4 regions of the Lysinibacillus sp. FJAT-14222 genome follow, and region 4 is predicted to be linked to each of the others. Evidence: riboswitches for the same ligand, from Rfam matches in the RefSeq annotation. Region 4 holds a riboswitch; each other region holds the start of a gene.
What was found. Region 4 has a riboswitch for cobalamin ahead of nikA (nickel ABC transporter substrate-binding protein). Riboswitches for the same ligand answer to the same signal wherever they lie in the genome.
Positions count from the first base shown of each region.

Region 1 (4,184 bases), on a different contig from region 4:
ATTTTTATCTCCAGTATTAGCTGGGGTTGCGGGGGGAATTGGGCACTTGATTTCAGCCTTAACTTCGGGTTTTCTATATGGACCACTACATATTATTATCGCAGTGGAAATGTTTATTGTTGTATGGATCTTCGGGGTTATGCATAAAAAAGGAATGCATTTTTGGAAATGGCCTGTTGCGCTTATTTTAAACGGCGTTGTCTCACCATTACCGTTTTACTTTATCATTAGTCCGGCGTTTTACTGGGGTTCTCTTACTAGTCTTCCATTAGCAACACTTATTAATTTAGTCATCGTTGCCATTGTGATGCCAATTCTGTCTAAGGTGTTTGTGCGTAAGGAAGGTCGAGTACATTGAGAAATGCAATAAAAGTAGGTGGGCTCATTACTACAACAGATAATGCCGCAGCAATTGGTGAAAAACCACAAGATATTGTGTCTGCCCCAGATCAACTAACGGCATACTTGACCGCACGTGTTACCTTTTTAGAGCAGCTTGCGGCAAATGCTTTACCGACACATATCCTATTAGCTAATTTTTCAGGGGATGCTGCATGGTCTCGTTATGTTGCCGGCATTCAACAGGTCTTCGATGAGGTTGGTCTTATTTGTCCACCAATAGACGGTAGCACAGAGTCCAATATGCCGACTTTACAATCAGGTTTGTCCATTACGATGCTTGGTGAGCAGCAGAAACGTACATTATCTAAGCATGAATACCTTGTTTGGTACACATATGGACTGCCGCTTGTAGGCAATGAAGTCCTTGCGCAGCCTGAGGATGTCGCACAGCTACAACCTATTTTTCAGGCGTGGAAAGAGGAAATTGTGCAGCAAGTTTGGCCAGTTGGATCAAAGGGGCTGCAAGCAGAATTTACACGACTTTTTGATGATCAACAGGTCGGAAGTTCGTTAGATGTTGAAAAAACAGCTGGTCCATGTGCAGTCATTTTACTCGGAATACATCCAGAAAAAGAGCAGCTGGCACAAAAAAAATTTCCTAGAAATTTTGAAAAACTACGTAAAACTGCATTGTATTAGGGCTTGCTTCGAGAAAAAGTAGCACATTACAAATTGCAAGGGGCAAATCGCCTATTGCAACAGTAAACACAATATGTTAGATTTGTTTAGGAGTTAAAACACAATATATAGTATTTTGGACAAACGGTACCAATATGGTTTAAAAGGGAATTCGGAAAAAGAGTCATCTTAAGCCGAAGCTGTCCCCGCAACTGTAAGTGCTGACAAATGATGAATAGGCCACTGTGAAAAATGGGAAGGCTATCATTTGGAGGAAGCATGAGCCAGGAGACCTGCCGAGATGTTCAAGACAGCAACACATTCTTCGGGGATTGAGAAGTGGAGGCGAGAGATTTGTTCACTTCTTTGTGTGCATGTCCTTCATTTCCATTTCCGATTTTACAGCGATCACGTAACCGATAGATGTTGCGTGATCGCTTTTTTGTGTTGTCTGGAGAAAGAAAGGGAGAGAATGTGTACATGACAATTCAAATCGAACAGCAAATGGCTAAGCTTAAGAAAAGTTATACGGAGGATGAACTTGAAAGTTTTGTAAGGTTATCGGATCGATGGCTACGAAAAAACGACAATGCCACATTTGAAGCATGGGCGGATGCGATGATTTTACAAACGCTTAGCCTAATTGACGAAGAGGAGCCATACTGGACATTTGTCGCAGCGCAAATTTATTTAGAAAAATTATATGACCAATTTGCAATGCGCCGCGGTGTTTCGGTAAAAGATGTTTATAAGGTTTTCCCAGCACAATTAGCGCGCTATACAGAGGCTGGTTTGTATCATGAAAGTTTAACAACAAAATATAGTGAGCAGGAGCTTCAGGAACTTGCTTCTTATTTAGAACAAAGCCGTGATGAATTGTTTACGTATATTGGCTTAAAAACATTAATGGATCGCTATGTTGTCCGTGATTACACGAAAACACCAGTGGAGCTACCGCAGGAACGTTGGATGGTCATTGCGATGACACTTATGCAGGATGAAACAGAAAATCGTTTAGAAAAAGTACGTGAATCTTACTGGGCGATGAGTAATTTATATATGACTGTTGCCACACCGACATTATCGAATGCAGGCAAAACGCATGGACAGCTATCTAGCTGCTTTATCGATACAGTAGATGATAGTTTACAAAGCATTTATGACACGAATACAGATGTCGCAACATTATCGAAATACGGTGGTGGTATTGGTGTTTATATGGGCAAAATTCGTAGCCGTGGCTCATCTATTAAAGGCTTTAAAGGTGCATCAAGTGGTGTATTGCCGTGGATTAAACAGCTTAATAATACGGCGGTTTCAGTCGATCAGCTTGGTCAACGACAAGGAGCAATTGCTGTCTATCTAGATGTTTGGCACAAGGACGTCTTTACGTTTTTAGATTTACGCTTAAACAATGGGGATGAGCGTATGCGTGCCCATGATATTTTCACGGGGCTTTGCTTACCGGATTTATTTATGGAAGCTGTTGAGGCACGTGAGGAATGGCATTTATTTGACCCACATGAAGTGCGAGAGGTCATGGGCTTCTCACTAGAAGATTTCTACGATGAGAAAAAAGGTGACGGTTCCTTCCGAGAAAAATATGCGGAATGTATCGCCAATCCATTATTAAGTCGTGAGAGCGTACCGGCTATTGATATTATGAAGCGTATTATGCGTTCACAGCTTGAAACAGGCGTACCGTTTATGTTCTATCGTGATGAAGTAAATCGCATGAATCCGAATAAGCATGAAGGGATGGTTTACAGCTCGAACCTGTGCACAGAAATATTCCAGAATATGTCGGCTACTGAATTTGAGTCTATTACCTTAGAAGATGATGTCATCGTAACACGTCGCAAGCCAGGAGATTTCGTTGTCTGTAACTTATCATCTATTAATTTAGGTAGAGCTGTACCGGCTGGTGTTCTAGAACGATTGATTCCAATTCAAGTACGTATGTTAGATAACGTTATTGCCTTAAATACAATTCCAGTTAAACAGGCAGAGCGTACAAACTTGCGCTACCGTGGGATTGGACTTGGAACATTTGGTTGGCATCATTTACTAGCTTTGAAAGAAATTCAATGGGAGTCTGAGGATGCTGTAGAATTCGCGGACAAGCTATATGAGGAAATTGCCTATTTAACAATTCGTGCTTCCAACGATTTGGCAAGTGAAAAAGGTGCTTACCCATTATTTGAAGGCTCAGATTGGCATACTGGTGCGTATTTTGACAAACGTGGCTATGACAGTCATAAATGGAATGCGTTACGCGCCGCGGTTGCGGAAAAAGGTATGCGCAACGGCTATGTTATGGCGGTTGCCCCTAACTCATCAACATCCATTTTAGCGGGCAGTACGGCAACGATTGATCCAATCTTCCAAAAGAGTTATTCAGAGGAGAAAAAGGATTACAAAATTCCAGTAACAGTACCAGATCTATCACCAGTGACGACTTGGTATTATAAATCTGCTTATTTCATCGATCAAAATTGGACAATCAAACAAAATGCTGCACGAGCACGTCATATCGACCAAGGCATTTCACTTAATTTATATGTTCAAAATACGATTAAGGCGAAGGACTTACTAGCACTGCATATGAATGCTTGGGCGAGCGGTGTGAAAACGACATATTATGTGCGCTCAACATCTGTAGAATTGCTAGAATGTGAGTCTTGCGCGAGCTAGGAGGAAGTAACAATGACAACAATTATAAAACGACAAATTATGGATAAAGATGCACCGAACCGTTCAACAGGAATTGTCAACGGACGTTCTTCAAACATTTTAAACTGGGATGATGTGCGTTTCAGCTGGGCTTATCCAAAGTATAAAAAAATGCTTGGTAACTTCTGGACACCATTCGAAATTAATATGAGCAATGATGTCAAGCAATTTCCTGAGCTATCAGCGGATGAACAGGAATCATTTTTAAAAATAATTGGCTTACTGGCACTATTAGATAGTGTACAAACAGATTTTGCTGGCAAAGTGGCAGACTATTTAACAGATTCCAGCTTAAATGCGTTAATGATTATTTTAGCGCAGCAGGAGGTAATCCATAATCACTCTTATTCTTACGTGCTCTCAAGTATTGTCAATAAAGATGAGCAGGATCGTACGTTTGACTTTTGGCGTACAGAGCCAGTATTAGAGCG
Region 1 covers NZ_LIYL01000059.1:185,356-189,539, forward strand. The annotation lists gene AN161_RS24630 (ECF transporter S component) at 1-358, shown strand, start outside; gene AN161_RS24635 (hypothetical protein) at 355-1,041, shown strand; cobalamin riboswitch at 1,149-1,336, shown strand; gene AN161_RS24640 (ribonucleoside-diphosphate reductase subunit alpha) at 1,501-3,714, shown strand; gene AN161_RS24645 (ribonucleotide-diphosphate reductase subunit beta) at 3,727-4,184, shown strand, end outside.
Region 1: another riboswitch for cobalamin. It lies ahead of AN161_RS24640 (ribonucleoside-diphosphate reductase subunit alpha); the one in region 4 lies ahead of nikA (nickel ABC transporter substrate-binding protein).

Region 2 (4,184 bases), on a different contig from region 4:
CCATTATCATTGGTGTGGCAGGTTTAAAAGCAATATCTTAATTTGACTTCAATTCTTTATACTGTGAATAAGCCTTTTGAAATAAACTTTTTCGTTGAAACTTTATTTTATAACTATGTAAATAGTGTATCTTGAGGATTTTATCACTATTAATTAGAGTGACAGGCCAGAAGATATATATTATATGAAGTGGTTGATTGGAGTGGAGACTGGGCGACTCCTTGGGGATCAGCGTCACAGATGAGACCCTGGAGCGAGCAAAGCGAGTAAAGCGGCTCACATCGGACGCCCCCAGGAAGCTCTGCTCTGTGCGAAAGCGTAGCGGCAGCAACAAAGCGCCCAGTCGGAACGGAAATCAACCCCTCGCTTTGCCAAAAACCATAATTACAACCTTAATTTTTTGGCATAATAGGCTTTGATATATCAATCACTTTATGTAGTTTCTAAATCTTCCTTCGCGAATTGCTCTGGGATATACATTAAATATGGCTTACCTGTAAGTGGATGTGTTTGAATATCGGCATAAACGCCAAAAACATCTTGTAATAATGCCGGTGTAAGCACTTCTGCTGGTGTTCCAAAACAAACAATTCGGCCTTGCTGTAAAACATAAATTTGATCGCAATACATAGCTGCAATGTTTAAATCATGTATTGCAGCAACAACTGTTAAATGTAGAGTTTGAATTAGATCCATTAGCTGCAATTGATGCTGAATATCTAGATGATTTGTTGGCTCATCTAAAATAAGGACCTGCGCTTGCTGAGCGAGGGCACGAGCAACCATCACACGCTTTTTTTCTCCACCCGAAAGCGAGCTAAAGCTGCGTTTCTCTAAATGAGCGATACCTGTTTGGTTCAGTGCATCTTTTACAATTTGAAAATCTCGTTCTTGATCAAACTCCAATAGTTTTTTATGAGGTGTTCTCCCCATACTTACTAAATCATGTACTGTAAAATCGAATAAGACCGGTGTTTCTTGACTTACAACTGCTAAATTTTTAGCTATGCCTTTACTCGATTGCTTTAAAATATCCTGTTCATTTAATAATACTGTTCCACTTTCTGGTTTTAATAAACGATACATATTCTTTAATAGCGTTGACTTCCCACTACCATTAGGACCGATTAGCCCAACAAATTGCTTGTCCTTTATTTGAACACTTACTTCATGTAATATGCGTTCATCAGAAATGGAGAAAGATACTTGTTTCGCTTCTAATGTCATATGCTTTAATCTCCTTCACCGAAAGAATAATTGTTACGACGTAGCAGCCAAATGAAAAATGGTCCTCCACAAAAAGCCGTGATGATTCCAATTGGCATTTCTTCAGGGGCAATTAAAATTCTGGCAAGTGCATCTGCCCAAACTAAGAAAATCCCCCCTAGTAAAGCGCTAATCGGTATAACATATTTATGGTTTGAACCTACAATCTGCCGTACAATATGTGGAATGATTAGGCCGACAAATCCGATTGAACCACTTACAGCGACAAGCACACCTGTTAATAATGATACTAATAAGATAAGCTGTATCCGAAACTGTTGTAAGTTGACCCCTAATGTGACAGCTGCTTCTTCCCCAAGAAGTAATAAATTTAAGCTTCGATAGTGAAGCCATAACAAGGCAAATACTACAATAAAAATAACTGCAGGAATTAAAAGATTACTCCACTTCGCACCAGCTAGGCTTCCTAGCATCCAAAACATGACTGCCTTCATTCCCCCCTCTTGCTTCGACGTCATTAATATAAAATTTGAAATAGCAGATAAAATAAACGACACCGCCATCCCTGAAAGTAAAAGTCTAAAGACAGAGACTCTACCGCCCACACGCGATAAGAAGAAAACTAACCCCATCGCTGTGAGAGAACCTAAAAATGCAGATATGGACAGAGCATAAACGCCCAGAAATGAAAAAGCACCTAATATGATGACAGCTGTGGCACCAACTGTGGCACCAGAAGAGATCCCTAAAATATATGGTTCAGCAATTGAATTACGAACAAGTGCCTGAATAGCTGCTCCAGCAATTGCCAAGCCCGCTCCAACGATAGCAGCGAGTAATACACGCGGAGCTCGTATTTGCCAAATGATAATTTCCTGTGAGCGACTCCAATCTTGTTCGATTGAATTTTGTATAATTGGGATTTTAGAAAGGATGACCTTCCATACATAAAGTGGCGTAACGGAAACCGATCCAACCATAATCGCAATTGTCATTGAAATTATAAGTACTAGTAGAAGAGTCATTGAAAGTAGCATAAATTTTTTATTCATTTGTTTATTAACTCCTATCATTCATTATAAATGAAGCAAAAAAGGGTATTCCATGCAAATTACGCATAGAAATACCCTTGATTAAACAAAGTCAGAAGGATTTCCTTCTACTATTGTCCGTAATCGCTTTCATCCTCGTGGGCATTACAGGAATCACTAATTGGCAGGTCTCCTGGCTTCGAATCAATGTTACTATGATGGCCTTCCCATTCTAGAACAGTGGCTAAATCATCATAGAACTCCTCGTTACAGTTGCGGGACAGCGTCGGATTTGCACCGACTTCCCTTTTAAGTGACACATTGTATAAGATGTCACACCAATAGTATCTAATATTTTAAAATTATGACGATTCTATCATATATTTTAATAGTTAGTCTATAACTAATAGTTATTTATCAACTTAAGCAGGATAAAAGTTTTTGTGTTAACCTAAACAAATTATAAGGTTGACACAAAAACTTTATTTTTTTACACTATTATTATCAACATTACTTTTTAGGGGTGAAATAATGACAACAGTCGCGGAACACACGCATCACAAATTAAGAACAGTCGATATTGCCTATATTGGACTATTTTCAACATTGATAATGATAGGAGCTAATATCACGTCCATTGTACCTTTCATGATGGTTGGTGGAGTACCTATCACATTGCAAACATTTTTTGCTATTTTAGCAGGGCTTATTCTTGGTAGTAGAAAAGGGGCACTCGCTTGCACTGTTTATATGTGTATCGGTTTAGCAGGTGCACCTGTATTTGCACGTTTCAGCGGAGGCTTTGGACAAATTTTAAGTCCTACATTTGGTTTTATTGTCTCTTTTATAGTTGCTGCATTTGTCGCGGGGCTTATTGTAGAACGCAGTGGAACGAAGACAAGTTATGTAGTTGCTGCATTAATTGCAACAGCAATTAATTATTTACTAGGGACAAATTGGATGTACTTTGCCTACAAGCTATGGGCTAGTGCTCCTGATGCTTTCACTTATAAGATAGCATGGCTTTGGATGATGCCTCCTTTGCCAAAGGATATTATTTTAGCTATATTTGCGGGTATTTTTGCATACCGCCTTCAAAAAGTTTTAAAAATAATCCCTATTAAATAAAGAGATAAAAAACTGTCCAAAAGTATATAGCATACTTAATTGGACAGTTTTTGGTTCATCACCAAAAGTTGTGGATGACTTTTGTTAAAACGTTTACTATGCAAATAGTTGATTGTAGTGGAGACTGGGCGACTCCTCGGGGATCAGCAATAGAGGAACGAAGGCTAAAACCATCACGTCCTGTGATAACACCTTCGTGACCAACATCATGTTGGCCCGAGACCCTGCAGCGAAGCGGATGTTTTCTGTGCGAAAGCGTAGTGCTAACGTAGCGGCAGCAACAAAAGCGGCTCATCAAACGCCCCCAGGAAAGCGCCTAGTCGAAACGGAAATCAACCACACGTTTATGGTGCTGATCCCAGTTTTTTATTTTTAAACGTATTTTTTCATCCAGTTTAAGAAGTTATCAATAACTACATCTAGGAATTTGATAGTACCTTCATCTGTTAAATTGCCTTCTGTATCAAATTTAGTGTGTACTGCTCCAATATAAACATCATTACCACTAAGTAATGGTGAATTCACACCAGGTGAGAATAAAATATCTCGTAAATGTAATTGTGCTTTAACAGTACCTAAGTTACCCATTGATGCCCCCATCATGAATGATGGCTTGCCTATCATTACTTTGTCTATACGAGATAACCAATCGATTGCGTTAACCATAACACCCGGTACTGTACCATTATATTCTGGTGTCAACCAAAGAACTGCATCTGCCGCTTTGACTTTTGCCTTAAAATCTAATACTGGTTGTGGTGCTTCATTTTCAATATCTTGGTTATACATCGGTAGATC
Region 2 covers NZ_LIYL01000025.1:37,575-41,758, reverse strand. The annotation lists gene AN161_RS13285 (SMR family transporter) at 1-41, shown strand, start outside; gene AN161_RS13280 (heme ABC transporter ATP-binding protein) at 433-1,227, opposite strand; gene AN161_RS13275 (iron ABC transporter permease) at 1,233-2,279, opposite strand; cobalamin riboswitch at 2,424-2,616, opposite strand; gene AN161_RS13270 (biotin transporter BioY) at 2,790-3,386, shown strand; gene AN161_RS28860 (hypothetical protein) at 3,583-3,762, shown strand; gene AN161_RS13265 (NADPH-dependent FMN reductase) at 3,759-4,184, opposite strand, start outside.
Region 2: another riboswitch for cobalamin. It lies ahead of AN161_RS13275 (iron ABC transporter permease); the one in region 4 lies ahead of nikA (nickel ABC transporter substrate-binding protein).

Region 3 (4,184 bases), on a different contig from region 4:
TAAGGGGTGAAAGGGTTGGCTTGGGAGGTTTTTAGTATCATTGGAACAATTGCCTTCGCTATTTCCGGGGCAATAATTGCAATGGAGGAAGAATACGATTTATTCGGCGTCTATATACTCGGTATCGTAACCGCTTTCGGTGGTGGAGCTATACGAAATCTACTAATAGGTTTACCTGTAACTACACTGTGGGGGCAAGATATGATGTTCCAAATTGCCATTGCAGCCATCACAATTTTTTTCTTATTTCCACATCGACTCATTCAACATTGGCATCGTTGGGGCAACTTCACTGATGCTATTGGATTATCGGCATTTGCGATTCAAGGTGCCCTTTATGCTGTGAAGCTCGACATGCCTATTAGTGCCGTTATTGTAGCTGCAGTTTTAACAGGATCAGGTGGTGGAATTGTTCGTGATTTATTAGCTAGACGTAAACCATTAGTTCTTCGTGATGAAGTCTATGGCGTTTGGGCAGCACTAGCAGGACTGATCATTGGACTTGAATTATTGTCAGGGGATATCTTTTTATATGTATTATTTGGTGTGATCACAGCACTAAGAATACTTTCATATATAAAGAAATGGCGTTTACCGTTGCGGAAGTTGAATCGAGCATAGATAAGTTTCCTTATACCGCTGCATAACAACAAGCCCAAATAGCTGTTATTTGGGCTTGTTTTTTTAGAATATGTGTTTCTCCTAAATCCTCAGTAAACTTTGTGCTTGTCGAGAATATGTGAAGGCACTAGTATTTCTTTAATTGAAAACTCATATGATTACTTCTCTAACAGCTGCATAGATTCCTCTAATGTAGCCATGTTTTTCATCATGGAGCAAGCTGCGTCCAAAATAGGAAACGCTAAAGCTGCGCCAGATCCCTCGCCCAATCGCATATTCATATGTAGCATCGGTTCAACTCCTAGCAATTCGGCAGCAATTTTAGCACCTGGTTCTTCGGAGGCATGAGAAGGAATGATATAGTCTTTTACTTTTGGTTCGAGTTCGTATGCAATAAGAGCAGCAATAGTAGAAATAAAGCCATCAATCACTACAGGTTTGCGATTTGCAGCAGCTGCAAGTATTACCCCAGCCATAGCGCCTATTTCTAACCCTCCAACTTTTGCAAGAATATCAATAGCATCATCGCGATTTGGTTTGTTTAATACAATGGCATTGTGAATGACCTCTACTTTATGCGCAATCCCTCCTGGTCCAACACCTGCACCGAATCCCGTCACTTCAATTGGATGACACTCGCAAAGAACCGATAATATTGCAGCACTTGGCGTCGTATTACCAATCCCCATTTCTCCTGTCCCGAGTACATTCGCCCCTTTTTTTATTTCTTCTGTAGCTACTTCAATTCCTACTTCAATAGATTGAATGGCTTCTTCCCTTGACATAGCAGGACCTTTTGCCATATTGTCCGTTCCATATTTTATTTTTTTTATGATGACACCAGCATCAAGTGGAATATCCTCTTTTACGCCAACGTCTACTGTAACAACTTTTGCATCTGTGATTTTTGCGATAGCACAGACACCAGTTCCTCCTCTAGGGAAATTTAACGTTTGAAAGACCGTCACATTTTGTATATTTGATGTTACTCCTTCATCACAAACACCATGATCTGCTGCACAGACAATAATTGCCTTATTATCTATCGTAGGAAATAGTTCGCCTGTAATACCGGATAGTTGCACAGCTAGAGTCTCCAGCTTCCCTAAGCTACTAGGCGGCTTGCAAAGTGCATCTATGCGTTCTCTTGCTTCCTCCATCATTTTGTGGTCGGCACTTTGAATGTTTTGAATCGTTTGTTGTAATAATTGCATGAAAATTTCCCCTTTCTTTTTTGCCCTTGTTACTCGAAGAATGATTTAGAGAAAAAATAAAAAGCCTGTAGTTTATTCCATAACAAATAAACTACAGACTTTTCCATCGTCTATATAACCGAAGCAGATAGGCAGGTCTCCTGGCTGAATTTCAACATTTCATAGAACCTTCCCAGAACGATGCTAGTGGCATTCTCTATGAAACTCCCTTTTACAGTGGTGGGACCGCTAAAGCTTTTCACTTTATTCCCTATTCTCCCGCAATGGGCACCTAATGCTTTTATGCAATTATTTTAAATTTACGTCAAAGTGGTTTTTGTGTCAACATTTTAAATGGAAAATTCAGAACTTTTTGCGTAACACTAGTGTTAAAAACTAAAAATAAGAAATTGAGCTTTCTTCGTTACTCCTATTCATAACATCGCCACGAAAATATATTAATGTTGATGCCCCTTTTTTAATGATTCTCTCTCTACTTCTTTTACAGCTTCTGTACCAATTGGTAAAATAACAGTTTCCATTAAATGCTCATTTCCCTCTGCAAAGGCATGTATAGTAACATTCCAAATTCCTGCTTCAAATTTACCTTTAAATTGATGAACTCCATTTTCGCTTTTTAAATCCTCCGTAAAATGAATATCCCTTTCCAGTAAATCAAATTGTAAACTTACTTTTGAATCTTGAATAATATTGTTTTGTTTATCATGAAGTGTAATGTTTAGAATTCCTTCTTTATCTGGCTGAATAACCTCGGGATCTGTTGTAATATTAAGGGTCACATCATCTATTTGTTCTTCACTGACTTTACCAAAAACTTCAGTAAAGGAATCAATTTTAGTATTTTCATCTAAAACATACTGATAATTTATATTCCAAATACCTTCCATTGGTAATTCAATTTTGGCAGCATAATAGTTTTGTTCTTTTGATAGGTTTATATCTTTAATATTATGATCCATATTTTGCATTTTTAAATCCATTATAATACTGAAGTTTTCTTCATTTCTTAGGTTTTCTGGAACTGATAATTTAGTTGTTAGTACTCCATTCTTATAAATATGATTGGTTTCGATATTGTTAAGCTCTTCAGCAATACTTGATACTTGGTTTGTATGTGTAGTGCTACAGGCATTTAAAAATAAAAAAACTGTGAATAGAAATAAAGATAAAAATTTCTTCATACTAATCTATCTCCCCAGAACAATAATAGTTTCAGTGTCCTGATTTGCCATAGTAGTGATATCTGTTAGAATGATATAAAGCCCATGAACAATTTTTGTAGTTATAAGCTGATTGAAGACCACGACAATTTGTATTACTTGTGTAATCATTTTGACAGTCATAAGATAAGAAAGCATAGTCACAATCACTTCCTACAAAGTTTTTCCATGCCCTTGGATCCCAGTGATTATAGTATCTATGATTAGAAACACTACCGTTGAATCGGTTACAGTGAACACGATCTCCTGGAGAGTGTTTTTGGCCCACCTCTGATCGGCTGCTTTTGCCATTTTCTGTACTAGTCATTTCACCATCCATTGACTTTGCGAAGTCTTTGAAATTGATAGTCTTTACTAGATCTATAGATTGAGATTTGTTCTTATCATTTTTAACATTTGTTTTAATTTCTTGCCCATTAGCCTTAAATTGAATATCCAAATTAGCATCATCTTCATTTATTGCGAATGTACCATTAGCAGTCAATTCAACCTCTTGTTCATTAATAGTTAATGAGCCGTTTTTGGCAGGATAAAATTTCTCATAACCATTTTCAGTTTTTTTCCATCCCTCTTTTTCTACTTCTTTAAGAAATTCATCTTCATCTCCCAATAGCTTTTTATCTTCTTCAGTAAGATCAATCTTCATAACTATTCCTGCTTTCCCCTGAACATTTCCGTCCTGAATAGCAGCTGCTGGCTCTGTCGCATTAACTATACTAGCATTTAGTACTCCCGAAAAAATAAATAGTGTCGATAAAGCTGCTACAATACCAGTTTTAAACCTTTTTCTAACCTTCATTCTTAATCTCTCCTTAATTTTAATTGGTATAGTTTTTCAAAAATTTATTTTAATATAAGTGGTCAACTACTTTTATAAAAATCCAAAAATTAAAGGGAATCTGAAATACAAATAGGTCCTCGAAGGCTCGCCCTTAGAACCTTCTCCAAAAAAGTAGTATATATTAGGATGAATCCCTTTTCTAGCCCTATATAATAACATTCCCGCTAGGAAATTTAGGATTGACCATTTACATTCCTGATAAAAGCATTGCAAATACAAACATTATAAATATCAAAAACGATATTCCCAGTACTACGGGAGCTAACCTTGAGGTTTGTCCTTTAATTA
Region 3 covers NZ_LIYL01000021.1:211,089-215,272, reverse strand. The annotation lists gene AN161_RS10595 (trimeric intracellular cation channel family protein) at 16-621, shown strand; gene cobT (nicotinate-nucleotide--dimethylbenzimidazole phosphoribosyltransferase) at 780-1,835, opposite strand; cobalamin riboswitch at 1,948-2,125, opposite strand; gene AN161_RS10585 (hypothetical protein) at 2,273-3,016, opposite strand; gene AN161_RS10580 (hypothetical protein) at 3,048-3,854, opposite strand; gene AN161_RS10575 (hypothetical protein) at 4,076-4,184, shown strand, end outside.
Region 3: another riboswitch for cobalamin. It lies ahead of cobT (nicotinate-nucleotide--dimethylbenzimidazole phosphoribosyltransferase); the one in region 4 lies ahead of nikA (nickel ABC transporter substrate-binding protein).

Region 4 (4,184 bases):
CGAACTTTCTGAAGAGGACTTTGAGGAAAGATTAAAGAAAATCCGTTTATCTAGAATTGATAAGCAGCTACAACTTGACATCGATATGGTGACAATTGGCGATTTTACGTATTACGATAGAATGTTAGATACGGCATTGATGTTTGGTCTAATCCCAAAACGCTTTAACTGGCAAGGAGGGAAAGTTGATTTACCTACCTACTACAGCGTAGCAAGAGGAAATAAAACAGCCGTAGCTAGTGAGATGACAAAATGGTTTAATACAAACTATCACTATATTGTTCCTGAGTATGAGGGACAAGCCTTGCAACTAACAGAAAATAAAGTGTTAGCCGATTTTTTAGAGGCGAAGGAAGCGTACGGTATTATTGCGAAGCCGACATTGATTGGTCCCTATACATTTTGCAAGTTAACGAAAGGCTACAGCAAATTCACACAAGTTGAATACTTATTAGCCTTATTACCGCTCTATACGCAGGTATTAAAAGAATTAGTGGAGGCAGGGGCAAATTGGATTCAACTAGAAGAGCCGTCCCTTGTCACAACCCTTGATGCAGCAGAGATCAAGCTTGTGCAAGAGATTTACGACCAGTTAGCCGTTGCCGTTCCAGAGGCTAAGATCATGCTACAAACTTATTTTGAAGCATTATGCGCTTATGAAACATTGATTTCATTACCTGTACAAGGATTTGGTCTAGACTTTGTTCATGGCTATAAAGGAAATATGGCGTCACTTCGTCAATATGGTTTCCCTCAGGATAAAGTATTGGCAATCGGAGTTGTAAATGGACGTGATATTTGGCGTTCCAATCTAGCGGAGGTCAATGCTACGATTCAGGCGATTGAGCATTTAAGTAATGCAGCGGAGCTATGGATTCAACCATCCAGTAATCTACAACACGTACCCATTACAACTGCTCTTGAAAATGAGATTGACCCTGTTCTAAAGCACGCATTGGCCTTCGCAGATGAAAAAATCGTAGAAATTATAGAGCTGACTACATGTAGACGAGATAAAGAAGGTACCTTACAACACAATTTTTCAGAAAGTATGAAGGCGATTGAGGCTCTAAAAAATCATCCAATCCGTCAAAACAAGATGGTCCATCAAACAGTTCAAACTGTGACAACGCAAGATTTTGAACGACATAGTGAATTTACTCAACGTCAAAAGCTGCAGCAGCAAGCGTTAGCGTTACCGCTATTTCCAACGACAACAATCGGAAGCTTCCCGCAATCTGATGAGGTGAAAAGGAATCGTAATGCTTGGCGTAAAAAACAATTATCGAATGAAGCCTACGAAGCATTTATAGAGCAGGAAACAAAACGCTGGATTACGATACAAGAAGAACTAGATATCGATGTACTAGTTCATGGTGAATTTGAGCGTACAGACATGGTCGAATACTTTGGTGAAAAGCTGACTGGTTTTGCATTTACAGAAAAAGCATGGGTCGTTTCCTATGGATCACGCTGTGTCAAGCCACCGATCATTTATGGAGATGTTGCATGGGCTTCACCAATTACTGTAATAGAGTCAGCCTATGCCCAAAGCTTAACAATGCGCTTTGTAAAAGGCATGCTGACGGGGCCAGTGACGATATTAAATTGGTCCTTTGTGCGAGACGATTTGTCACGTAAAGATGTCGCTTATCAAATTGCATTAGCACTTCGTAAAGAGGTTGAAGCACTAGAAAAAGCAGGTATTTCGATTATTCAAGTGGATGAGCCAGCTCTAAGAGAAGGTTTACCGCTCCGAAAAGAAGAATGGGGTGCTTACTTAGATTGGGCTGTCAATTCGTTCAAGCTTGCTACTTCTAGTGTCAAAGATGAAACACAAATCCATACACATATGTGTTACTGCGAATTTAACGATTTCATTGAACCAATTAGCGCGCTAGATGCAGATGTTATTTCCATTGAAACATCACGAAGTCATGGAGAGCTTATCTCTTCACTTCAAGTGAATCCATATACAAAAGGGATTGGTTTAGGCGTATATGATATTCATAGTCCTCGTGTACCGAGCGACGAAGAAATGCTAACTATTATGAGAGATAGTTTGCAGGTGCTTGATCGCCATCAATTTTGGGTGAACCCAGACTGTGGGTTAAAAACAAGAAAAGAAACAGAAACCGTTGCGGCTTTAGCTAATATGGTTGCTGCAACGAAAACATTGCGCCAGGAAGTACAACAATCTATCTCGAGATAACGAAATCATTTTTTAAAATCTACTACAACTACTACATCTTCTCTCCGAAATACACCAAAGACCAGGTAAGTACCTGGTCTTTGGTGTTTCATTCTTCCGAGATTTTTATTATATTCAGAAAATAAAATTGACGTGAACAATCGAGCATGTTATGTTTATTACTAATTTCATAGCAATCATTACAAGTTTGAGTGAAAAAGCCTTTCATTCAATTAAAAGGAAAATGGGTGTAAATCCCATGCTGTCCCGCAGCTGTAAATGAGGAGTTTTGTTTCAAATACCACTGAGTGATTACTTGGGAAGGTGAAGCAAAATCATGATTCATGAGCCAGAATGCCTGCTTGTAAGAAGATTCATTAATGATCTACGAAAGATAGGGAGATGGATGGAGACTTACTCATTGTATGTTTTTCTGTCCTTATTCTTTTTTTAGAATAAGGTTTTTTTATGCCTTCTCTTCATCTACAAGTAGATTCATTTTGTACCACGAATAGAGATAGGAGACAGAAAATGAGATTGACAAAGTATTTACTTCCTTTCATGCTTGTGTTGACTTTCAGTGTACTTGCTGGCTGTACAAGCAAGGATCAAAAAAAGGGAGAAACAGCAACACAGCAAACAGATGAAAAAATGATAACGATTGGATGGCCATTAGATGTCGGCCCATTGAACCCCCATACATATTTGCCTAATCAAATGACCGCACAAGCAATGGTCTATGAATCCTTGGTGGAATACAACGATGATGGAACTGTTACCCCAAAACTAGCAGAAAGTTGGGACATCTCAGAAGATAAAACTACTTATACTTTTCATTTAAGAAAAGATGTTACGTATTCAGATGGAACAGCTTTTAATGCAGATAATGTGATTCGTAACTTCGATGCCGTCTTAGCGAATCGGGAAATGCATTCTTGGATGGGTATGGTCAACCATATGAAAGAGGTTGTGAAAGTGGATGATTTTACAATTCGTTTGCAATTGGATGAACCTTATTATCCTGTCTTAAACGAGCTTGCCTTCGTAAGACCATTTCGTTTTTTAGCGGATAATGGATTCCCAGCAGGAGATGCAACGCAAAATTCTATCAAAGTATCTATTGGAACAGGTCCATGGGTATTAACCGAATACAAAAAAGATGAGTATGCTTTATTTAGTCGCAACGAAAACTATTGGGGCGAAAAACCTCTCGAAGAACAAATAAAAATTAAAGTTATCCCTGATTCAGAATCTATATCGTTGGCATTTGAAAACGAAGAATTAGATTTAATTTATGGTCGTGGCATCATTAGTTTAGATAACTATACGTATTTAAAAGATAGTGGGAAATACAAAACTGCTACCTCTGAACCTTTATCTACGAAAGCGTTACTATTCAATACTCAGTCAGGTCCGTTAGCCGAATTAAAGGTACGTCAAGCCGTTCAATATGCCATCAATAAGGAACAAATGGTTGACAGTATTACACATGGTACAGAAAAAGTGGCTAATACACTATTTTGGGACGCAATTCCTTATGCCAATATTGATTTAGCGCCAATCTTGTATAATCCAGAAAAAGCGCAACAGTTGCTAGATGAAGCAGGATGGACGTTACAGAAGGGCGAAAAAATTCGTTCGAAAAACGGGCAACCCTTATCATTAGATTTGATCTACATTGCAACAGATGCGATCCAAAAGCCAATGGCGGAATTAATGCAAGGTGAACTAGCGAAAATAGGGGTACAGCTGAATTTAGAAGGCGCAGATGTGATGGTGGGTCTTCAAAAATTAATGGATGATCAGGTGGATATTAATTTCTGGCGAACAAATGGACCACCAACAGATCCACATAGCTTTGCGAATGAATCAGCTACACCAAACGCTAGTGGTGTTTATGAAGCGAAATTAGGCTTACCAAATGCCAAAGAAATCGATAATAAAATACATCAATTATTAATTGGTACAGATGAAGAGGAACGAGTGCAACTTT
Region 4 covers NZ_LIYL01000054.1:26,725-30,908, forward strand. The annotation lists gene metE (5-methyltetrahydropteroyltriglutamate--homocysteine S-methyltransferase) at 1-2,212, shown strand, start outside; cobalamin riboswitch at 2,379-2,572, shown strand; gene nikA (nickel ABC transporter substrate-binding protein) at 2,723-4,184, shown strand, end outside.